One region of the Duganella sp. FT27W genome, then DNA from elsewhere that is predicted to be linked to it. Evidence: predicted binding sites of a transcription regulator. Region 1 holds the regulator's gene; each other region holds the start of a gene.
The links. Region 1 encodes sigma-54, which starts transcription at its own class of promoters, with help from an activator protein. Its sites were predicted from a motif close to TGGCANGNAANCTGCTTT; they were not measured.
Positions count from the first base shown of each region.

Region 2: a site for sigma-54 is predicted at 1,530-1,547, ahead of F8197_RS18990 (TldD/PmbA family protein). Genes of this name have one in related genera too.
Region 3: a site for sigma-54 is predicted at 2,444-2,461, ahead of F8197_RS26130 (pilin). Genes of this name have one in related genera too.
Region 4: a site for sigma-54 is predicted at 2,875-2,892, ahead of F8197_RS17765 (flavin monoamine oxidase family protein). Genes of this name have one in related genera too.

Region 1 is NZ_WHIV01000004.1:263,993-268,656, forward strand. It holds gene F8197_RS18315 (enoyl-CoA hydratase/isomerase family protein) at 1-93, opposite strand, end outside; gene F8197_RS18320 (alginate lyase family protein) at 90-1,052, opposite strand; gene hpf (ribosome hibernation-promoting factor, HPF/YfiA family) at 1,115-1,474, opposite strand; gene F8197_RS18330 (RNA polymerase factor sigma-54) at 1,550-3,025, opposite strand; gene lptB (LPS export ABC transporter ATP-binding protein) at 3,029-3,781, opposite strand; gene lptA (lipopolysaccharide transport periplasmic protein LptA) at 3,783-4,385, opposite strand; gene lptC (LPS export ABC transporter periplasmic protein LptC) at 4,395-4,664, opposite strand, start outside.
Region 2 is NZ_WHIV01000004.1:410,044-414,707, reverse strand. It holds gene F8197_RS19000 (chemotaxis response regulator protein-glutamate methylesterase) at 1-529, shown strand, start outside; gene F8197_RS18995 (class I SAM-dependent methyltransferase) at 561-1,379, opposite strand; gene F8197_RS18990 (TldD/PmbA family protein) at 1,674-3,311, shown strand; gene F8197_RS18985 (TldD/PmbA family protein) at 3,329-4,664, shown strand, end outside.
Region 3 is NZ_WHIV01000006.1:111,444-116,107, forward strand. It holds gene F8197_RS26125 (glycoside hydrolase family 2 TIM barrel-domain containing protein) at 1-1,858, shown strand, start outside; gene F8197_RS26130 (pilin) at 1,901-2,398, opposite strand; gene sucD (succinate--CoA ligase subunit alpha) at 2,620-3,501, opposite strand; gene sucC (ADP-forming succinate--CoA ligase subunit beta) at 3,515-4,664, opposite strand, start outside.
Region 4 is NZ_WHIV01000004.1:128,023-132,686, forward strand. It holds gene F8197_RS17750 (TonB-dependent siderophore receptor) at 1-217, opposite strand, end outside; gene F8197_RS17755 (RidA family protein) at 271-768, opposite strand; gene F8197_RS17760 (cytochrome c) at 788-1,207, opposite strand; gene F8197_RS17765 (flavin monoamine oxidase family protein) at 1,204-2,751, opposite strand; gene F8197_RS17770 (Mu transposase C-terminal domain-containing protein) at 3,161-4,664, opposite strand, start outside.

The sequences.
Region 1 (4,664 bases):
CATGTCGAGTGACAGCGAGTTGAGCGCGCGCGGACGATCGAGCGTGATGACGCCGGTGCCTTGGCTGACGGTCGTTATTACGTTTTCGCTCATGGCTGTCCTGTGGATTTGTTCGACGAAGGCAAGTGTTCTAGCGGGTTGGGCAAGGTTAAATCGCCGCCCAGGCGGGCCTGGAATTTTGCAGCGGCTGCCGGCGGGTGCCCCATGTGGCGCGCATAGATCACGGCAAACGGCATATCAGTCACTGTTTCCTGCCTGAAGCCGGTGACCTGGTTCATGGTCGACGGATTGCGCGCAGCGGCCAGCGTGTATGTCACCAGCCGGTCCAGCGTCGGCGATTGCAGGTCAAGAATCGATGCCATCATGGTCAGCGGCGCGGCAGCGAACGCGTGGTAATGCAGCGCCTTGGCGCCGCGCGCCATCTCGGCTGGCAGCGCGCCGTCCGAAGCGACCTGGGCCATCGCGTTGTCGAACACGCCGTGCCCCCATGTTAATAAACGCTGGTCGTGGGTGACGGCGCCGACGGCAGTCACGGCCAGCCCTTCCCAGTAGTAATGGTTGTTGCGCTTGCCCTTGCGGGTGTCGGCGTGGACCAGCGTGGCGTCGGCCAGCGTGGACAGCCACGCTTCGATCGCTTTCTTTTGCGCGGGCGTGGCGGCTGCCTGCACGCGCGCATAGCTGAGCGCGAGGCCACCGAGCGTCCACTTGCGCACGAAATACGCCTGCTCGCTCGACATCTTGCCCAGCATGGCCTGCTGGCCGGCCCAGCTATCCAGCCAGTTCAAGGCGCAGGCGGCGTCTTGCGGCTTGCTGTTGGCCTGGTAGCGGCTGGCGTTGCGGGCGACACCAGACAAGAATTGTTCGACCGGCTCGGTGCTGGCAATGTTTTTGGCGCGCCGCGCCGGGTCGATCACGGAATGGTTGGCGTCGTTGTAGTAGCTGTTGGCGTCGATGTCGATGACGGCGGCCGGCGCCGGCTGGCAGGTAGCGGCGACGGCGGAAGCAGCGGAGGCGGAAAGGAGAACGGTATAAACCAGATAAACAATTTTCATGTAGCTCCAGAAACAAGAAAGGGCGCTCGTTCAGCGCCCTTAGTTGGTGTGTCGCGCCGTTGTTAAAGGGCGGCGGCAGCTGGTTCGAAGTTATCCGGGAGATGCTTGATCGCATCGTGGCCGTGCTGTTGGACTTTGCCTTTGTACTTCATGACCTGGCGGTCCAGCTTGTCGATCAGGGTGTCGATCGCAGCGTACAGGTCTTGCGACAGGCTTTCCACGTAGACCGTTTTACCGGACAGGCGCAGATTGATTTCAGCCTTTTGGCGCTTGGTTTTCTCTTTAAGGTTATCTACGGTCAGAATGACAGCAATATCAATCACTTGATCAAAGTGCCGTGTCACGCGTTCGAGCTTGCTCTGCACGTATTCACGAATGGCGGCGGTCACTTCGAGATGATGTCCACTGATGGTGAGATTCATACACACTCCTAAAGATAGATGTCGCTGACGGTTAGTGCGTTGCCCATTGATGCCGGGCACGCAGGAACCAGTGCACTACAAAGACTTGCGGAGACTGACTGGAGGGATTTTGAGGGCTTCGCGATATTTGGCAACAGTGCGTCGCGCAATCACCATGCCCTGTTCTCCCAGCATGTCCGCAATCTTACTGTCGGATAAAGGATTTTTAGGGTCTTCAGCTCCTGTCAGTTGCACGATCAGTGCCCGTATCGCCGTCGAACTGGCTTCACCTCCCGCTTCGGTGGCGACGTGGCTACCAAAAAAATATTTCAGCTCAAACATGCCGTGCGGAGTCAGCATGTATTTCTGAGTTGTTACCCGAGAAATGGTGCTCTCGTGTAAACCCAGTGTATCAGCAATTTCGCGAAGCACAAGGGGGCGCATGGCAACCGCGCCGTGCGAGAAAAAGTTCTTTTGTCGTTCTACTATCGCTTGTGCCACGCGCAGGATGGTGTCGAACCGCTGGCGCATATTCTTGATCAGCCACTTCGCCTCCTGCAGCTGCGCGCCCATGGCGCCCTCACCTTTGCCCTGCTTGAGCAGGTTGGCGTACATGGCGTTCACACGCAGGCGCGGCATGACGTCGTTGTTCAGGCTGACCTGCCAACCGGTGCGCGATTTTTTCACGATCACGTCCGGCACCACGTAGTCGGAGACGTCGGAGGCGAACGCCGCACCGGGGTGCGGATTGCACTGGCGGATCACGGTCTGCGCTTCGCGCAGGTCTTCGTCGTCGCACAGCAGCGCTTTTTTCAGCTTGTTGAAATCGCGCTGGGCAAACCACGTCAGGTGCTTTTCGACGATGGCCACGGCCATCCGTCGCGTCACCATCGGGATGCCGGGCAAGCGCTTGATTTGCAGCGCCAGGCACTCGGCCGCATTGCGCGCCCCCACCCCTGCAGGGTCGAAACTTTGCAGCAGCGACAACGCCGTTTGCAGCTCGTCGAGTTCCACTTCCAGTTCCTCGGGCAGGCGCGCGTGGATCTCGTCGAGCGCTTCTTCGAGGTAGCCGTTTTCGTCGAGTGCATCGATGATCAGTTCGACCAGCGCGCGGTCGCGCAGCTCGAGCACGGTCACCCGCATCTGCTCCATCAGGTGCTCGCGCAGGGTGCAGTGGTGCGCTTCGATTTGCGGACGCGCGTCTTCGTCGTCGGGCGCCTTGCTGCGGCCGGCGTCGCTCCAGTCCATGTCCGCTTCGGCGGTGGTACTTTCGGTATCGGCGGCGGGGCCGTCGTAGGCGTCGGCCTCGCCGGCGGGCGCCGCTTCCTGCGGACCCGATTCGGACGGTGCTTCGCCGGACGGCGCCTGCTGGCTGATGGCGCCGTCGGACAACAGCCGCAGAGAATGGTCGAGCGGATCGTCGAGCCGCTCGAGCAAGGGATTGTCGGTCAGGAGTTGTTCGAGTTCCTGGTGCAGCTCCAGCGTGGAAAGCTGCAGCAAGCGGATCGATTGCTGCAGTTGGGGCGTCAGCGCGAGATGCTGCGAGGTCCGCAGTTGCAACGACTGTTTCATGGATTACATTCGGAAGTGTTCACCCAGGTAGACGCGGCGCACCGACTCGTCGGCGATGATGTCGTCCGGACGGCCCGACGCCAGCACCGAGCCCTGGTTGATGATATATGCGCGGTCGCAGATGCCCAGCGTCTCGCGCACATTGTGATCGGTAATGAGGACGCCGATTTGCCGCTCCTTGAGAAAGCGCACGATGCGCTGGATCTCGATCACGGCAATCGGGTCGACCCCGGCGAATGGTTCGTCGAGCAGCACGAAGCGCGGGTTGGTGGCCAGCGCACGGGCGATCTCCACCCGGCGGCGTTCGCCGCCGGAGAGCGAGAGCGCGGGGTTGTCGCGCAGCTTCTCGATTTGCAAATCGGCCAGCAGGGTATTGAGCCGTTCAGTAATGTCAGCCTTGGATAAAGGCTTGCCGTCCACTTTTTGAATTTCGAGGACAGCGCGAATATTTTCTTCCACCGTCAGCTTGCGGAACACCGACGCTTCCTGCGGCAGGTACGACAGGCCGAGCGAGGCGCGGCGGTGGATCGGCAGTGACGAGACGTCGACGCCGCCGATATCGATGGTGCCGGCGTCGGACGGTACCAGGCCGACGATCATGTAAAACGACGTGGTCTTGCCGGCGCCGTTGGGGCCGAGCAAACCCACCACTTCGCCGCACTCTACTTGCAGCGAGACGTCGTGCACGACCTGGCGCTTGCCATAGCTTTTCTGCAGGCCGCGAACGATCAGGGTGCTACCGCAACTTGGTTCCATGTCATTTCCCCGCAGGCTGGGTGGCAGGCACCGGCTGCGCCGGCGCGATCGGCGGGCGCTTGGACGACGGCTGGATCACCATGGTGCCGCGGCCGGCGCCCGGTTTGCTCTCGCCGCTGCTGCTGTTCTTGACCGCGAACACTTCGCGGCGGCTGTCGTACGAGATGAACTCGCCATCGACCTGGCTGGTGACCTTGCCCGACTCGAGCTGCTTGATGCGGCCCTTGGAAATCAGCTTGACCAGCTCGGTCTTGTCGTCGTATTCGATGCGGTCGGCCTGGCCTTCCACCCATTTGTCGGTGTCGCCGTCAAGCTTCTGGCGAAACGTTGCCTGCACGCCGGGCGTGCCGGTGAGCACCACGAACTGGTAGCCCTCGGGATCTTGCGTGACCACCGCCTTGGGCGAGGTCATGCGGATGGTGCCGCGCGTGAGGATGACGTTGCCGGTGAAGGTCTTGATCTGCTTGACGTCGTCGGAGTCGGCCTGGTCGAACGACACTTCGATCGGCTTGTTGGAGTCGGCTTTTTCGGCGTGCGCCGGGATGGCCAGTGCTGCCAGCAGCAGTGCCGCCGACCAGAAGGTTTGCTTGGTGATTGCTCTCATAATCTTCCTTTAGCGTGCCGCATGCGGCGGCACGGTGATCTTGCCGCGTCCACCCAGTTGGGTTTGCAGCGTTGCATTGTTGGCGGTCATGCCCACGCCCGTGGCCACCGTCTTGCCCAGGTGCAGTTCGACCGGTGCGACGGTTTCCATCCGTTGTTCGTCCGGGAACACGGTGAGCGTGGACGTGGTCAGGCTCATGGCCTGGCTCTTGCCACTGGCCGGGCGCACCACGCTGACGTTGCCGTCGAGCTTGACGCGCGAGTTGTCCTGATCGACGCG
Region 2 (4,664 bases), 150 kb from region 1:
CACCCAGGCGCTGGAAGAAGTGCTTACGTCGCTGCCGCGCGTTTGCCCCGGCATCGTGGTGGTGCAGCACATGCCTGAAAAATTCACCGCCGCCTTTGCCGCGCGGCTCGACAGCGTATGCGAGGTGCGCGTCAAGGAAGCGGCCAATAACGACCGCGTGCTGCAAGGCCAGGTGCTGATCGCGCCCGGCGGCAAACACATGCTCCTGCGCCGCAATGGTGCACAGTATTTTGTCGAGGTAGTCGATGGTCCGCTGGTCAATCGCCACCGGCCGTCGGTGGATGTGCTGTTCCGTTCGACCGCGCGCGCGGCCGGCGCCAATGCGCTGGGCGTGATCATGACGGGGATGGGGGACGACGGCGCGGCAGGCCTGCTGGAGATGCTCAAGGCGGGCGCGCGCACCGTGGCGCAGGACGAGGCGTCGTGCGTGGTGTACGGCATGCCGAAGGAGGCGGTCAAGCGCGGGGCGGTGGAAAAATCGGTGCCGTTGACGGCAATTTACCGCGAGATCTTGCAGCAGCTGGGCTGAGGCCGGGGCGCATCCCCGGCCGGCATAACACTTACGGCTTGACGAATTTGAGCGTCATGCGATCGCTCTCGCCGATGGCCTGGTACTTGGCGCGGTCTTCATCCTTGTTGGTGAAGGTGGGTGGCAATGCCCACACGCCGTTCTTGTGGTCGGCCGTGTCCTTGGGATTGGCGTTGATCTCCGATTTGGCGGCCAGCTTGAAGCCTGCCGCTTCGGCCAGGCCGATCACGTACTTCTCGTGCATGTAGCCGCTGCTGGCAGTGGCGTCCTGGGTTTTGGAGGCCGGCAGGCGGTGCTCCACCACGCCGAATACGCCGCCCGGTTTCAGGCTGTCGTACACGCTGGTAAACAGCGCCTTGAGGTTGTCCGGGCCGGTCGGAATCCAGTTGTGGATGTTGCGGAACGTGAGCACCATGTCGACGCTGTTATTTGGTGCGAATTCGTATTTGCGCGGCGGCGAGAACACGCCCAGCGCCACCTTGTTGTACACGGCCGGATTGGCGTTCAGGCGCTCCATGAAGCGCTCGGCGCCCTTGCGTTCGCGCTCGTTGGGCGACGTCAGGTCGTTGCCGGCGGCGATCAGCTTGCCGTTGTCGCGCAGGTACGGCGCCAGGATCTCGGTGTACCAGCCAGCGCCCGGCGACAGTTCCACCACCGTCATGTTCGGGCGAATGCCGAAGAAGGCCAGGGTCTCGTAAGGATGGCGGGCGGCGTCGCGCTGCACGTTGGCGGGCGTGCGCGAGCTGGCGCCGATGGCGTCCTTGAGCTTCGCATCCACCGCCTGCGCCGAGGCGCCAGTGGCGGCGAACAGCGTGGTGCAGGCCAGAGCGGCCACGAGGTATTTCTTCATACTCGGTCTCCTGAGGGTTCAATGGCGGCGCCGTGCGGCCGCCCTGCGCGATCATGGGCGAGGACCGCACGCAGGTCAAGCGAATCGGCGCCAGCGTAAAAATCGCGCAAGTGTGGCGCCGCTTGTAACGCAGTGTATCGCTGTGGCAGATGGCATACATATTGCTATCCCTTTCGTTGATCAGGCGCTAATATTGCCTTTCTGTTGCCCAGGGCGGCTGGCCCGAATCAGGGAAACCTCGAACCATCCCACAAGGGTTTTGCGAGGTGCTCCTGTCTCACATTTGGAGAGATGATGGAACGACGTGCATTCCTCAACATTGGTAGTCTGGCGCTGGGCACGATGTTGCTGCCCGCTTTTGGCCGCGCCATCGCGGCCGAAGAATTACTCAACCCGGTCGCCCTGCAGTTCAAGAAAATGCTGGCCGATACCGCGATGACGGCCGCCACCCAGGCCGGCGCCAGTTACTGCGACGTGCGCGTGGGCCGCTACCTGAACCAGTTCATCACCACCCGCGACCTCAACGTGGAAAACGTGGTCAACACCGAATCTGCCGGCGTGGGCGTGCGCGTGATCGCCGGCGGCGCCTACGGCTTTGCCGCCACCAACGACATGACGCCCGACGGCGTGGCCGGCGCCGCGCGCCAGGCCGTGGCGATTGCCCGCGCCAACGCCAAGCTGCAAACCGAACCTGTCGTGCTGGCGCCGGTGAAAAGCCTGGGCGAAGTGGCGTGGGCCACGCCCATCGTCAAGGACTGGCGCACGGTGCCGATCAAGGAAAAGGCCGAGCTGCTGATCACTGCCAACAAGGCCGGCATGGACGGCGGCGCGAGCTTCATGCAGTCGATGCTGTTCCAGGTGAACCAGCAAAAATACTTCGCGTCCACCGACGGCTCGTATATCGACCAGGACGTGCACCGCCTGTGGATGCCGGTGTACGCCACCGCCGTGGACCAGAAGAGCAACAAGTTCCGCACCCGCCAGGGCCTGTCGGCGCCGGTGGGCATGGGCTACGAATACCTGGATGCGCGCCCCGAGCACAAGGTCAAGGCGGCCGGCGGCGTGACCACGCTGTACACCAAGTCCTATGACCTGATCGAAGATGCGCGCGCGGCCGGCAAACAGGCAAAACAGAAGCTGACCGCCAAGTCGGTGGAGCCGGGCAAATACGACCTGGTGCTTACGCCCGAGCACCTTTGGCTGACCATCCACGAATCAGTGGGGCACCCGACCGAACTCGATCGCGTGCTCGGTTACGAGGCCAACTTCGCCGGCACCAGCTTCGCCACGCTCGATAAATGGGAAACCAAGAAATTCAAGTACGGCTCCGATATCGTCAACATCGTCGCCGACAAGACCACGCCAGGCTCGCTGGCCAACGTGGGCTACGACGACGAGGGCGTGCCGTGCAAGCGCTGGGATATCATCAAGGACGGCATCCTGGTCAATTACCAGGCCACGCGCGACCAGGCAGCCATCATCGGCGAGAAGGAATCGCACGGCTGCTCGTATGCCGACAACTGGAGCAGCGTGCAGTTCCAGCGCATGCCCAATGTGTCGCTGCAGGCCGGTAAAAAGCAGCTTACCCCGGACGAGATGGTCAAGGACGTCAAGAAGGGCATCTATATCGTGGGCGACGGTTCGTTCTCGATCGACCAGCAGCGCTACAACTTCCAGTTCGGCGGTCAGCTGTACTACGAGATCAAGAACGGCAAGATCGGCCAGATGCTCGAAGACGTGGCCTACCAGTCGAACACCCAGGAATTCTGGAACGCCTGCACGGCCATGTGCGACGAGCGCGATTGGCGCATGGGCGGCTCCTTCTTTGACGGCAAAGGCCAGCCTTCGCAATCGTCGGTGGTGTCGCATGGCGCCAGTACGACCCGCTTTAACGGGGTTAACGTGATTAATACTGCGCGCAAGATCGCTTAAGCCGGAGACCCTGACCAATGAAAAACCTCAACCAGGACGACGCCAAGCGCATTTGCGACAAGGTGCTGGCACTGACCAGCGCCGACCAGTGCGAAGTGAACCTGACCGGCAGCCGTAACGGTAACATCCGCTACGCGCGCAACGCCGTCTCCACGGCTGGCCTGATCGAAAATACCGAACTGGCGATCGCGGTCGCCTTCGGCAAGAAGCAGGGCATCGCCACCATCAATGAGTTCGACGACAAATCGATCGAACGCGCGGTGCGTCGCGCCGAGGAACTGGCGCGCCTGGCCCCGGACAACCCGGAGTTCATGCCCACGCCATCGAAACAGCAATACAAGGCCAGCGAAACGTTCTTCCAGAAGACCGCCGACATCGACCCGGAATTCCGCGCCCAGGTGGCCGCCTACAGCATCGAGAACAGCCGCAAGAACAAGCTGGTGGCAGCGGGCTTTTTTGCCGACAGCGCCAAGTTCACGGCGGTGGCCAACTCCAATGGCGTCTTCGGCTTCCAGCGCGATACTGGACTGGACTTCACCATTACGGTGCGCACCGAAGACGGGCGCGGTTCGGGCTGGGCCAAGCGCAGCGTGGGCGATGCATCCAAATTCGACGCGCGTGAAGCATCCAACGTCGCCATCGAAAAAGCCTTGCGCTCGGTGGAAGCCAAGGCATTGGAACCGGGCCGCTACACGGTGGTGCTTGAACCGGCCGCCACGTCCGACATCCTGGCCTATATGTTCAACGACTTCGGTGCGCGCGAGGCCGACGAGGGCCGCAGCTTCCTGTCGAAGAAAGGCGGCGGCAACCGCAAGGGTGAAAAGCTGTTCGACCAGCAGGTCAACGTGTGGTCCGATCCGTGGGACGCCAACGTGGCCGTGCTGCCGTGGGATGGCGGCTCGATGCTGGCGCGCGAACGCCAGGACCTGATCAAGAATGGCCGCGTCCAGGATCTCAATTACTCGATGTACTGGGCCAAGAAACAGGGCCAGCGCGCGGTGGGAGCGCCCGGCAACATCATCATGGCCGGCACCAACAAATCCACCGAGGAGCTGATTGCGAATACTAAAAAAGGGGTGCTGGTCACGCGCACCTGGTATATCCGCATGGTCGATCCGCAGTCGGTGCTGCTCACGGGCCTGACGCGCGACGGCACGTTCTATATTGAGAACGGCAAGATCAAGCACCCGATCAAGAACTTCCGCTTCAACGAAAGCCCGGTATCGATGTTGAACAACATCGATGAACTGGGCCGGCCGGAAATCCTGTCGGGCGACGAATCGCCGTACCAGTTGCTGGTGCCGGCCATGCGCGTGCGCGATTTCAATTTCACGTCGCTGTCGGACGCGGTTT
Region 3 (4,664 bases), on a different contig from region 1:
GATCCCGCCGTTCGTGGACCTGTACTCGCCGCACTACCCGAGCAACGCCACCCTGACCGGCTACGCATCCAAGCTCACGCGCCCGACCATCCTGACCGAGTACGCGCACGGGCTGGGCCTGGCCAGCGACCGCATCCAGGACCAGTGGGCGATCCTGCAGGCGAACCCAGTATTCGCGGGCGGCTCGATCTGGCACTTCCACGACCAGGGCTTGCTGCGCCGGAGCAGCACGCCGGCCGATCCCGGCCAATCGACCCAGTACGCCTGGCGCGACACCCACCAGTTCTACGATACCCACGGTCTCGACGGCGCCGACGGCCTGGTCTATGCCGACCGCACGCCGCAGGTGGATTTCTGGCAGATGCGCAAGGTCTATGCGCCGGTCCAGTTCGTCGAACGCACGGCGCAGGTGGCAAGTGGCCAACAGCACGTCGCTGTCACGCTGGAAAACCGCCACGACTTCCGCAGCTTGCAAGGCATCACCCTGCACTGGGCTTTGCAACAGAACGGTGTGACGCGCCAGCAAGGCAAGCAAGCGCTGTCGGCGCCGGCGCGCTCCAGTCAGGCCACCACCATCGCGGTGGACATTCCGGCGCCGGCAGCAATACTCACCGATGTGCTGGTTTTGCAATTGCGCGCGGTGGACGAGCATGGCCTGCAAATCAACGAACGCAGCTTGCGCCTGGTGCGCGCGGAACCGTCGCAGTTCGACTGGACCGCCGCCACTGCTGCGACAGCAGCCCCGGTGCTGGCAGACGAGGCCGGCACGGTTTCCATCACCACGACGCAATGGGTATTGAGCGTGCAACGCGCGACCGGCGCGCTGACGATCCGCGACCGCGCGGGCCGAACGCTGGTCGATGGCATCCACCCCCATGGCGGCCGCAAGTTCACCATGGCCGAGGCGCTGGGTGCGGCCAAGTCCGGCACCTGGCCGGCGTCGATACTGGAGAAGGCCGAACTGCCGGTAATCCGGGCGGACCGGATTGGCGACCGCGTACGGCTGTCGGTGCAGGCGACGTATCGCCTGCCTGAGGCGACTGCCGCAGTGATGGCCGATGCGTCCCGCCTCCTGCCGGTGGCTACCAAGGCGAAGACGGCAGGTGTGGCCCAACACCAGCCTACCGCTGCTGCAGCGGCAACGGCGAATGCGCCAGACCAGCCGGCGGCTGCGGCGGACGCAGCGCCACGTCTGCCGGTGACGGCAGCAACGCAAGCAATGCCAAAAAATGCCGCGCTGCCCGACGACCTGCTACCCACCGGCGATGCCAGTGCCGCAATCAGCAAGGAGCAAGGTTTAAGCGGCGCTTATACGCTCGAGATCGATGGCAAGGGCGCGCTTGCCGTCAGCTATGCATATCGCCCGCTGGCGCCGGGCGCCATCGTCTCGGAGGCGGGCTTGTCGCTGGTGGCGCCGGCTGGGATCGGCGAGTTCCGCTGGATCGGCCAGGGACCGTATGCCGGCTATCCGGGCAAGGATCAATTGAACGAATTCGGCGTGTACCACCTCAATCGTGCCGATCTGCGCTTCCAGGGTAACCGGCGCCAGACCGAATTGGCGGTCCTGTCGGACGCTGCCGGCGCCGGCTTTGCGCTGGCGCTGCCGGCCGCCGATGTGGCGGTCGAGCGTCACGGCGCGCGCACGCTGCTCAGTCACAACGCGGTCATCGGGGGCTTGGGGAATAAGGGAACCCAGCCGGAAACCATCGTCGCGCTGGACAAGGTGGGAGAAATCTCCGGCCGGTTCATGCTGTTGCCGCTAGGTGGCGCCTGGCCCGGTGCCTTGCAAGGCTGGGTGGGTGCGCCAGGTGCGGCGGGGGAAGTGTTACAACCGTTTTTCCACAGTTATGATCAATAGCCTATGAGAGGAATCGGCGCATGGCCGATTCCTCTTGCCGTGTTAGCTACCTGCTGGGGTGGTGACGGCTGTTTTATTGTTTTTCTTCAACGCTTCGACTGCAGCTGCGTTGGCCAAGGTGGTATCGACGGTCCAGCTCACGCTGGTAGCGCCAGCATCGATGACCGGCGTAAAAGTGACAGTCTTGTCCTTGGAGTCAGTAGCGACGCCCTCGGCCAGCACCAGGGTGATGGTGCCTCCAGTAACGGAGCCGGAGGCCACTTCCTTGGTGGCCGTCACAGTCGGAACACCATTGGAGCCGGACGTACAATTGGTGACTGCGCCGCCAGCTTCCTGGGCGCACAGCGCCACGGCGGTTTTGGTCGCGTCCGCTGCCGCCAGGATGTTGGCGACTTTGGCCTTGACCGTGTAATTGCTGTAAGCAGGAATGGCGACTGCAGCCAGGATGCCGATAATGGCCACCACGATCATCAGTTCGATCAGGGTGAAGCCGGCCTGGGCCTGGGATTTCATGGACTTCATGTGTTTGAGGGATTTCATGGTTGCGTCTCCGGGGTTGAGATGGGTCAGTGTCACACCTGAGATATCGCAATCGCCGTGCCAGCTCTGCGCCGGGGCAAACCATGCTGCGGCAGTGTCAAAACTGCCGTTTTTTGTCAGTCGCGCTGGCGCGATTTGTCAGCGCTGACAATTTTCGTCAATCAAAAATGACAAAAGGGAGCACACGGCTCCCTTTTGTTATGTTGCAGTAAAGCCTGTGATTACAGCATGGCTTTCAGCAGACGCGCCATTTCCGACGGGTTTTTGGTGACGGTGATGCCGCAAGCTTCCATGATTTCCAGCTTGGCTTGTGCGGTGTCAGCGCCGCCGGAGATCAGCGCGCCGGCGTGGCCCATGCGCTTGCCCGGAGGAGCGGTCACACCGGCGATGAAGCCGACCACTGGTTTTTTCATGTTGTCTTTGATCCAATAAGCGGCGTTGGCTTCGTCCGGACCACCGATTTCGCCGATCATGATGACCGCGTCGGTATCAGGATCGTCGTTGAACATCTTCATGACGTCGATGTGCTTCAGACCGTTGATCGGGTCGCCGCCGATACCAACTGCCGACGATTGGCCCAGGCCCAGTGCGGTCAGCTGACCCACTGCTTCATAGGTCAGGGTACCCGAACGCGACACCACGCCGATACGACCCTTTTTATGGATGTGACCTGGCATGATGCCGATCTTGATTTCGTCAGGGGTGATCAGGCCTGGGCAGTTAGGGCCCAGCAGCAGGGTTTTCGAACCGGCTTTGGCCATGCGGTCTTTCAGTGCCATCATGTCGCGCACCGGAATGCCTTCGGTAATGCAAATTGCCAGGTCCAGCTCGGCTTCTACGGCTTCCCAAATTGCGGCGGCTGCGCCTGCTGGTGGGACGTAGATGACCGACACGTTGGCGCCGGTTTCTTTTTTCGCTTCTGCAACGTTAGCGAAAATTGGAATGCCTTCGAAGTCTTCGCCGGCTTTCTTTGGGTTCACGCCTGCCACGAAGGCATTTTTGCCGTTCGCGTAGTCGCGGCAACCGCGGGTGTGGAATTGGCCGGTTTTACCGGTAATACCTTGGGTTACGACTTTGGTATCTTTATTGATCAGAATGGACATAGTGATTCCTTAATTAAGCTTGACCGGCAGCAGCTGCAACAACGCTCTTCGCTGCTTCTTCCATGGTGTCGGCTGCGATGATCGGCAGACCGGAATCGGCCAGCATCTTCTTGCCCAGATCTTCGTTGGTGCCCTTCATGCGCACGACCAGCGGCACGTTCAGCGACACGGCTTTCACTGCGGTGATCACGCCTTCGGCGATCACGTCGCAACGCATGATGCCGCCGAAGATGTTCACCAGGATGGCTTTCAGGCCTGGGTTTTTCAGCATGATCTTGAACGCTTCGGTGACTTTCTCAGCCGTGGCGCCACCGCCAACGTCGAGGAAGTTGGCCGGCTCGCCGCCGAACAGCTTGATGGTGTCCATGGTGGCCATGGCCAGGCCGGCGCCGTTCACCAAGCAGCCGATGTTGCCGTCGAGCGAGATGTAAGCGAGGTCGAATTTCGACGCTTCGACTTCAGCTGGATCTTCTTCGTCCAGATCGCGGTAAGCGACGATTTCTGGTTGACGGAACAGTGCGTTGGCGTCGAAGTTGAACTTGGCGTCCAGGGCGATAACTTTGCCCGAACCGGTCAGGATCAGCGGGTTGATTTCGGCCAGCGACGAGTCGGTTTCCCAGTAGGCTTTGTACAGGCCTTGCAGGTTGGTGACGGCGTCAGGGATCGAGGCTTCTGGTACGCCGATTTTGGCAGCGATGCCGGCAGCTTCAGCGTCGGTCAGGCCAACCGATGGATCGATGGCGATCGAGTGCAGCAGTTCAGGGTGCGATTCAGCGACTTCTTCGATGTCCATGCCGCCTTCCGACGAGGCCATCAGAACAACGCGCTGCGATACGCGGTCGGTGACCAGCGATACGTACAGTTCCTTGTTGATGTCTGCGCCTTCTTCGATCAGCAGGCGACGTACTTTTTGGCCTTCTGGACCGGTCTGGTGCGTGACCAGTTGCATGCCCAGGATTTGCTCGGAGAATTCTTTAACTTGTTCCAGCGATTTTGCGACTTTCACGCCGCCGCCTTTACCACGGCCACCGGCGTGGATTTGTGCTTTTACAACCCAGACCGGGCCGCCCAAGGTTTCAGCAGCTTTTACTGCCTCTTCGACGGACAGGCACGGAATACCGCGTGGTACCGTCACTCCGTATTTCCGGAGGATTTCTTTGCCT
Region 4 (4,664 bases), 140 kb from region 1:
CGCTGTTCTCGGCCTTCATGCCGCTCGAGCGGGTACCGGTAACGATGACCGAGGCGGTCGATGCGACTTCGGTCGGGGCGGCTGCCGCTGCCGCGACTTGTGCATCAGCGGCATCAGCTGCTTCCGCAGCAGCCGGCGCCGCATAGGCCGAGGAGGCGCCGAACGCCAGGGTGGACAGGACGGCGGCAACGCCGATCTTGAGTGTGGTCTTGTGCATATTTTTACATCCCCATTTTTGGAAAAATTACAAAGTAAGACCTGCGATGACTATTATTTTTTTGCGGCGACTACTTCGATCTCGACCAGCCAGCCCGGGTTGCTCAGCCCCGCCACCTGGACCACGGCGCGTGCCGGCAGGTTCGGCTGGGTGCCGCCGAAGTACTGGGTGTAACCTTCCATGAAGCCCTTGGTATCGGCCTTGCCGCCCTTGGCCGGATCGCCCACCAGGAACACCTGCATCTTGACCACGTCGGACATTTGCAGCTTCATGCCTTCGAGGATTTCCTTGATCTTCTTGAGCACCGTTTCGGTCTGGGTCTTGGTGTCGCCGAAGGCGGCCAGCGAGTCGCCGGCGGCTTCCTTGTTCACCACCGCCGGCACCTGGCCGCTGATGAAGTGGATGGTGGCGGTCGGCGGAATGGTCACGGCCAGCGCGATCGGGAAGTCCGAGTTCGGGATCTTGTGGCGAACGATGTCTGCCGCCTGGGCGGCGCCGCACAGCAGGCCGAAGGCAATCGGGGTCAACACGGTGGCAACGATTTTTTTCATGGTTCTCTCTCTCCAGGGTTTAATGTTTGTTCGACATTTCGGCCGTGACGAATTGCGCCACGCCCAGCGCGGTGCGCAGCTTGTGGATTTCGTCTTCGGTCAGCGCATCGGCCTTGTTGCCCCATTCGCCGCGCACGTAGGTCAGGATGGCGGCCAGGTCGCGGTCGTTGATGGTTTCGGAAAAGTCCGGCATGCCGCCGCGCCCCTTGAGCAGCACGCCGGCCACTTCGGCATGGTCGCCGGTGACGAACTTGCTGCCGGCCAGCGCCGGAAATGCGCCCGGGATGCCCTTGCCGCTGGCCTGGTGGCAGGCCGCGCAGTTTTTCAGGAACAGCGCCTTGCCGTCCGGGCTCTGGGCCCGGGCCGGCGCGGCGGCCAGCAGCGCGGTGGCGGCCAGCGCGGCGGCGCTCATCAGGGCGGTGGTCAGTATTTGCTTCATGCGCTGGCCCTCGCGTGGATGCGGGCGATCTGCTGCCATGCCGATTCGATGGCGCCGGCCTGCCAGCCGGTCAGATAGCTCAGGTGTTCGCCGGCCAGCATGATGCGGCCCTCGCCTTCCACCAGCGTGGGATAGGCGGCAGCACGGGTCTTGTCGGTCCACTCGGCCCAGCCACCGAGGTTGTACTGCACCCGGTGCCACGCCACGGAGAATGCGTTCTCGTATTCCTTGCGGTACTGCGGGAAGATCTTCTCGCCGGCGGCCACCGCGAACTCGGCGCGTTCGGCCGGCGTCAGGGCGCTGACCTCGATGGCGGCGGTCTGGTACTGGTAATAACCGAGCACCACGCCTTTCTGCTTTTGCCAGTTCGACGACGGCAGCGAGATGGTGTTAATCCCGCGCAGGTCGGTCAGCACGTGGCCGCCGTAGATCTGGTCGTCCTCTTCCCAGAAGCGGCGTTTCATTTGCAGGCCGATTTTGCCCACCGGCGCGTAAGCCACGGTGGCCACAGCCTTCTTGAACTTGTCCGAAAAATCGGTATCGATCTGGCGCAGCACGGACAAGGGAATGGTGCACAGGCAGTAGTCGGCGGTGACGGTGCTGGCCTTGCCACTGGCGGTGTCCTTGAAGGCGATGGTCACGCCCTTGTCGTTCTGGCGGATGGTTTGCACTTCGGCGCGGTAGCGGATCACTTTACCGAGGCGCTTTTCAAACGCTTTCGGAATCGCGTCCATGCCGCCCACCGGCTGGAACATGGTGGCCTGCATCGGGAAGTCGTGCACCGCGCTGTACACATTGCCCAGCTTCGATTCCAGCAAGTCCTTGAAACCGAGCGGATCGGACGCCTTGCCCGGTCCCGGTTCCATGCCGGCGCCGGGGTACACGGCATAACCCCGGCCCGGGCGGCCACGGTAAGCCAGGTCGGAGGCCGACAACTGGCCCTCGTGCACCAGGTAGTCGAGCAGCAGGCGCTGGTCGTCGGCGCTCAGCGATTGGTCAAGCTGCTTGTTCTTGATCGACTTGGCCAGCAGTTCGTCGACGTGGCCACGCATGTCGGCCTTGACCTCCTTGATGCGCATGCGCTTGCCCGCGAACGGGCCGGCGTTTTCGGAGTACACATAAGAGTGGTCGTTTTCATTGACCATCACTTCCAGCGGCACTTCGAACAGGCGCGTGTAGTGCAGCGTGGACTGGTGGTGCAGCGGAATGCGCCATGGGCCGTGGTTGATGTACTGGCCGGCGTCGAAAGCGCAGGTCTGCTTTTCGCCACCGAGTTCGGTCAGCGAGAAGCCCTTGCGGGCGGTCTGGCAGCGGCCACCGGCAAAGTCGCGCGCTTCGAGGATCTGGCATTGGTAGCCCAGTTTGCCCAGCTCGTAGGCGGCGGTCAGGCCGGCCAGGCCGGCACCCAGGATCACCACCTTCTTGCCCTTGCCGCTGCCGGTCAGTGCCGGCGGCGCCGACACGGTGGAGTTGATGCCCATGCCCCATGCGTTCATGGTGGTCAACAACAGGCTGGTGCCGCCCACCGCTGCGGCCCGATACAAGAAGTCTCTGCGGGTAAAAGAGCTAAACGATTTAAACGGTTTTACTGTTTTGCTTTCCATCTGCTTTCCTCGCCATTTTCACTGAAAAACCCCGGGGTTACTTGCTTCCCCATAGTCCCCTTCATAGCAAGCAACGTGCCATATTGGAAAGACGAATAAACATCGTTCATCATCGAAGCAGCCCTTTAACTGCAAGGCCTGCTTCATCGAACAAAGTTTTTTCGGCAGTGCGCTGCGGGTGCTTTCGGCACGCCGCCGAACGCCTCCAGCGATAAACTTTATTTACCTGAAACAGACTTTATTCATGGCGGCGCCGGACACCGCAACTACAGCGACGCACAAGCGCACGCACCACCAGATGGCGGTGGTGCATGGCGGTGCAGCGTGTGAAAATTGAGAGAGGGAGGAATCAGCCGGCGAAGCTGACCAGGGCGGGAGTATTGGTGCGAACGGTGGCAAGCGCTGGCGCGGTCACCGCAACGGCGGCCGGCAGATACGCCATTTCCACTGCGCTCAGGTGGCGGCGCACGCCGCTGGCGTCGGCCAGGTGGCAGGCGTGGAACTGCATCGGCGCGGCGGCGTCGAGCAGGTAGATCGTGTCGAGGTTGGACGGGTCGTGCGCCACCTTCACTTGCCAGCTGCCGCGCTGGCGCGCGCGCTCGTACCAGCGCTCCTGGACTGCACGCGCACAAGTATAAATACTGTCGGCGAAATGGATGCCGTCGCAGCCCACGATGGCGGTGGCCACCGGCATCAGGCTGCAGCGCACCAGGTGCTCGGGATAAGTCTTGAGCGCGCCGCCCCGGTGCTCCACGCCCCAGTCCCACAATGCCGCCGGCGTGGCGGCGTCAGGCGCCGGCTGGCGGCTGTTGTAGTACAAAACGCAGTCGATAACGATGCGGGTGAACTGCGCCACATCGAGCACGCCGTCGAGCCGGCACGGTGCGCCGGCCGCATTGGCTGTCGCATTGACTACCGCGTTGACTACATTATCTGCGCCACCGGCGACGTCAGGCGCCAGCAGCCGGAAGCGCCTTGCCAGTACCTCTTGCCAGTCGCCGGCCCCCTGCTCGGCGGCGATGCAGCGCAAGTTGAAGTTGGTGCGCAGGGTGCCGCCATCGCCCCATTCGGCGCCTGCCAGCGCGGCCAGCGGCGCAGCGACGAACAGGGTGTCGGGCAGATGGCAGCCCGGCCACTGGGCCGCCTCGATGCGGCGGCCGTAATGCTGGCTGTAGCGCTGCTTGTCGGCGCCGCAGTTGGCCAGCGCCAGCATCGCCTGCGACCAGCTGGCCGGCCCCAGGCCCACGTGGATGCCGGTGATCATGCGGCTGTAGGTATCCTGCACCACGTAGATGTGCGGGCGGCCGATGGCCTGTTCGCGGTCGGCGCGCGACACCAGTTGCACCTCGGCGCGCACGACGTCGAGCTGGTAGCTGGCGCCGGGACGGCCAGGCGCGGACGGCCATGGCGACGCCTGCACCGCACCGGAGCCGGCCGCTGTGGTGGTTGCCGCCACGGTCATGCGCGTGGCCGAAACCGGAACCGGGACCGCCGATGCGCCGCGCAGCGCCTGCGCCGCGCCGGCAAAGGCACTGGCGCCGGAACCGGGGCCGGGACTGCTACTGCGGCGCGCCACTTCCGGCGGGCGGTCGTCGTCGTGGTCGAGCCAGTAATTGAACTGGCCAAAGGTGGGCAGCATGACCGCGCGGCGCTGCGGCGCCGCCTGTACCCGGCCGCTGGCGGGATCGATGCGGCGCTCGATGAAGAATTCATCGAGCATCTGCTGGTAGGCTCCCAGGCGCGAAAACTTGTCGTGACTGGCCGCGTAGCGGGCGATCGCCACCCGGAAGATGCGGCGGATGTCCTCGTCGGCGTTCAGGCCGGGGCCGTCGTCAGCGCCATTCTTGCGCGGC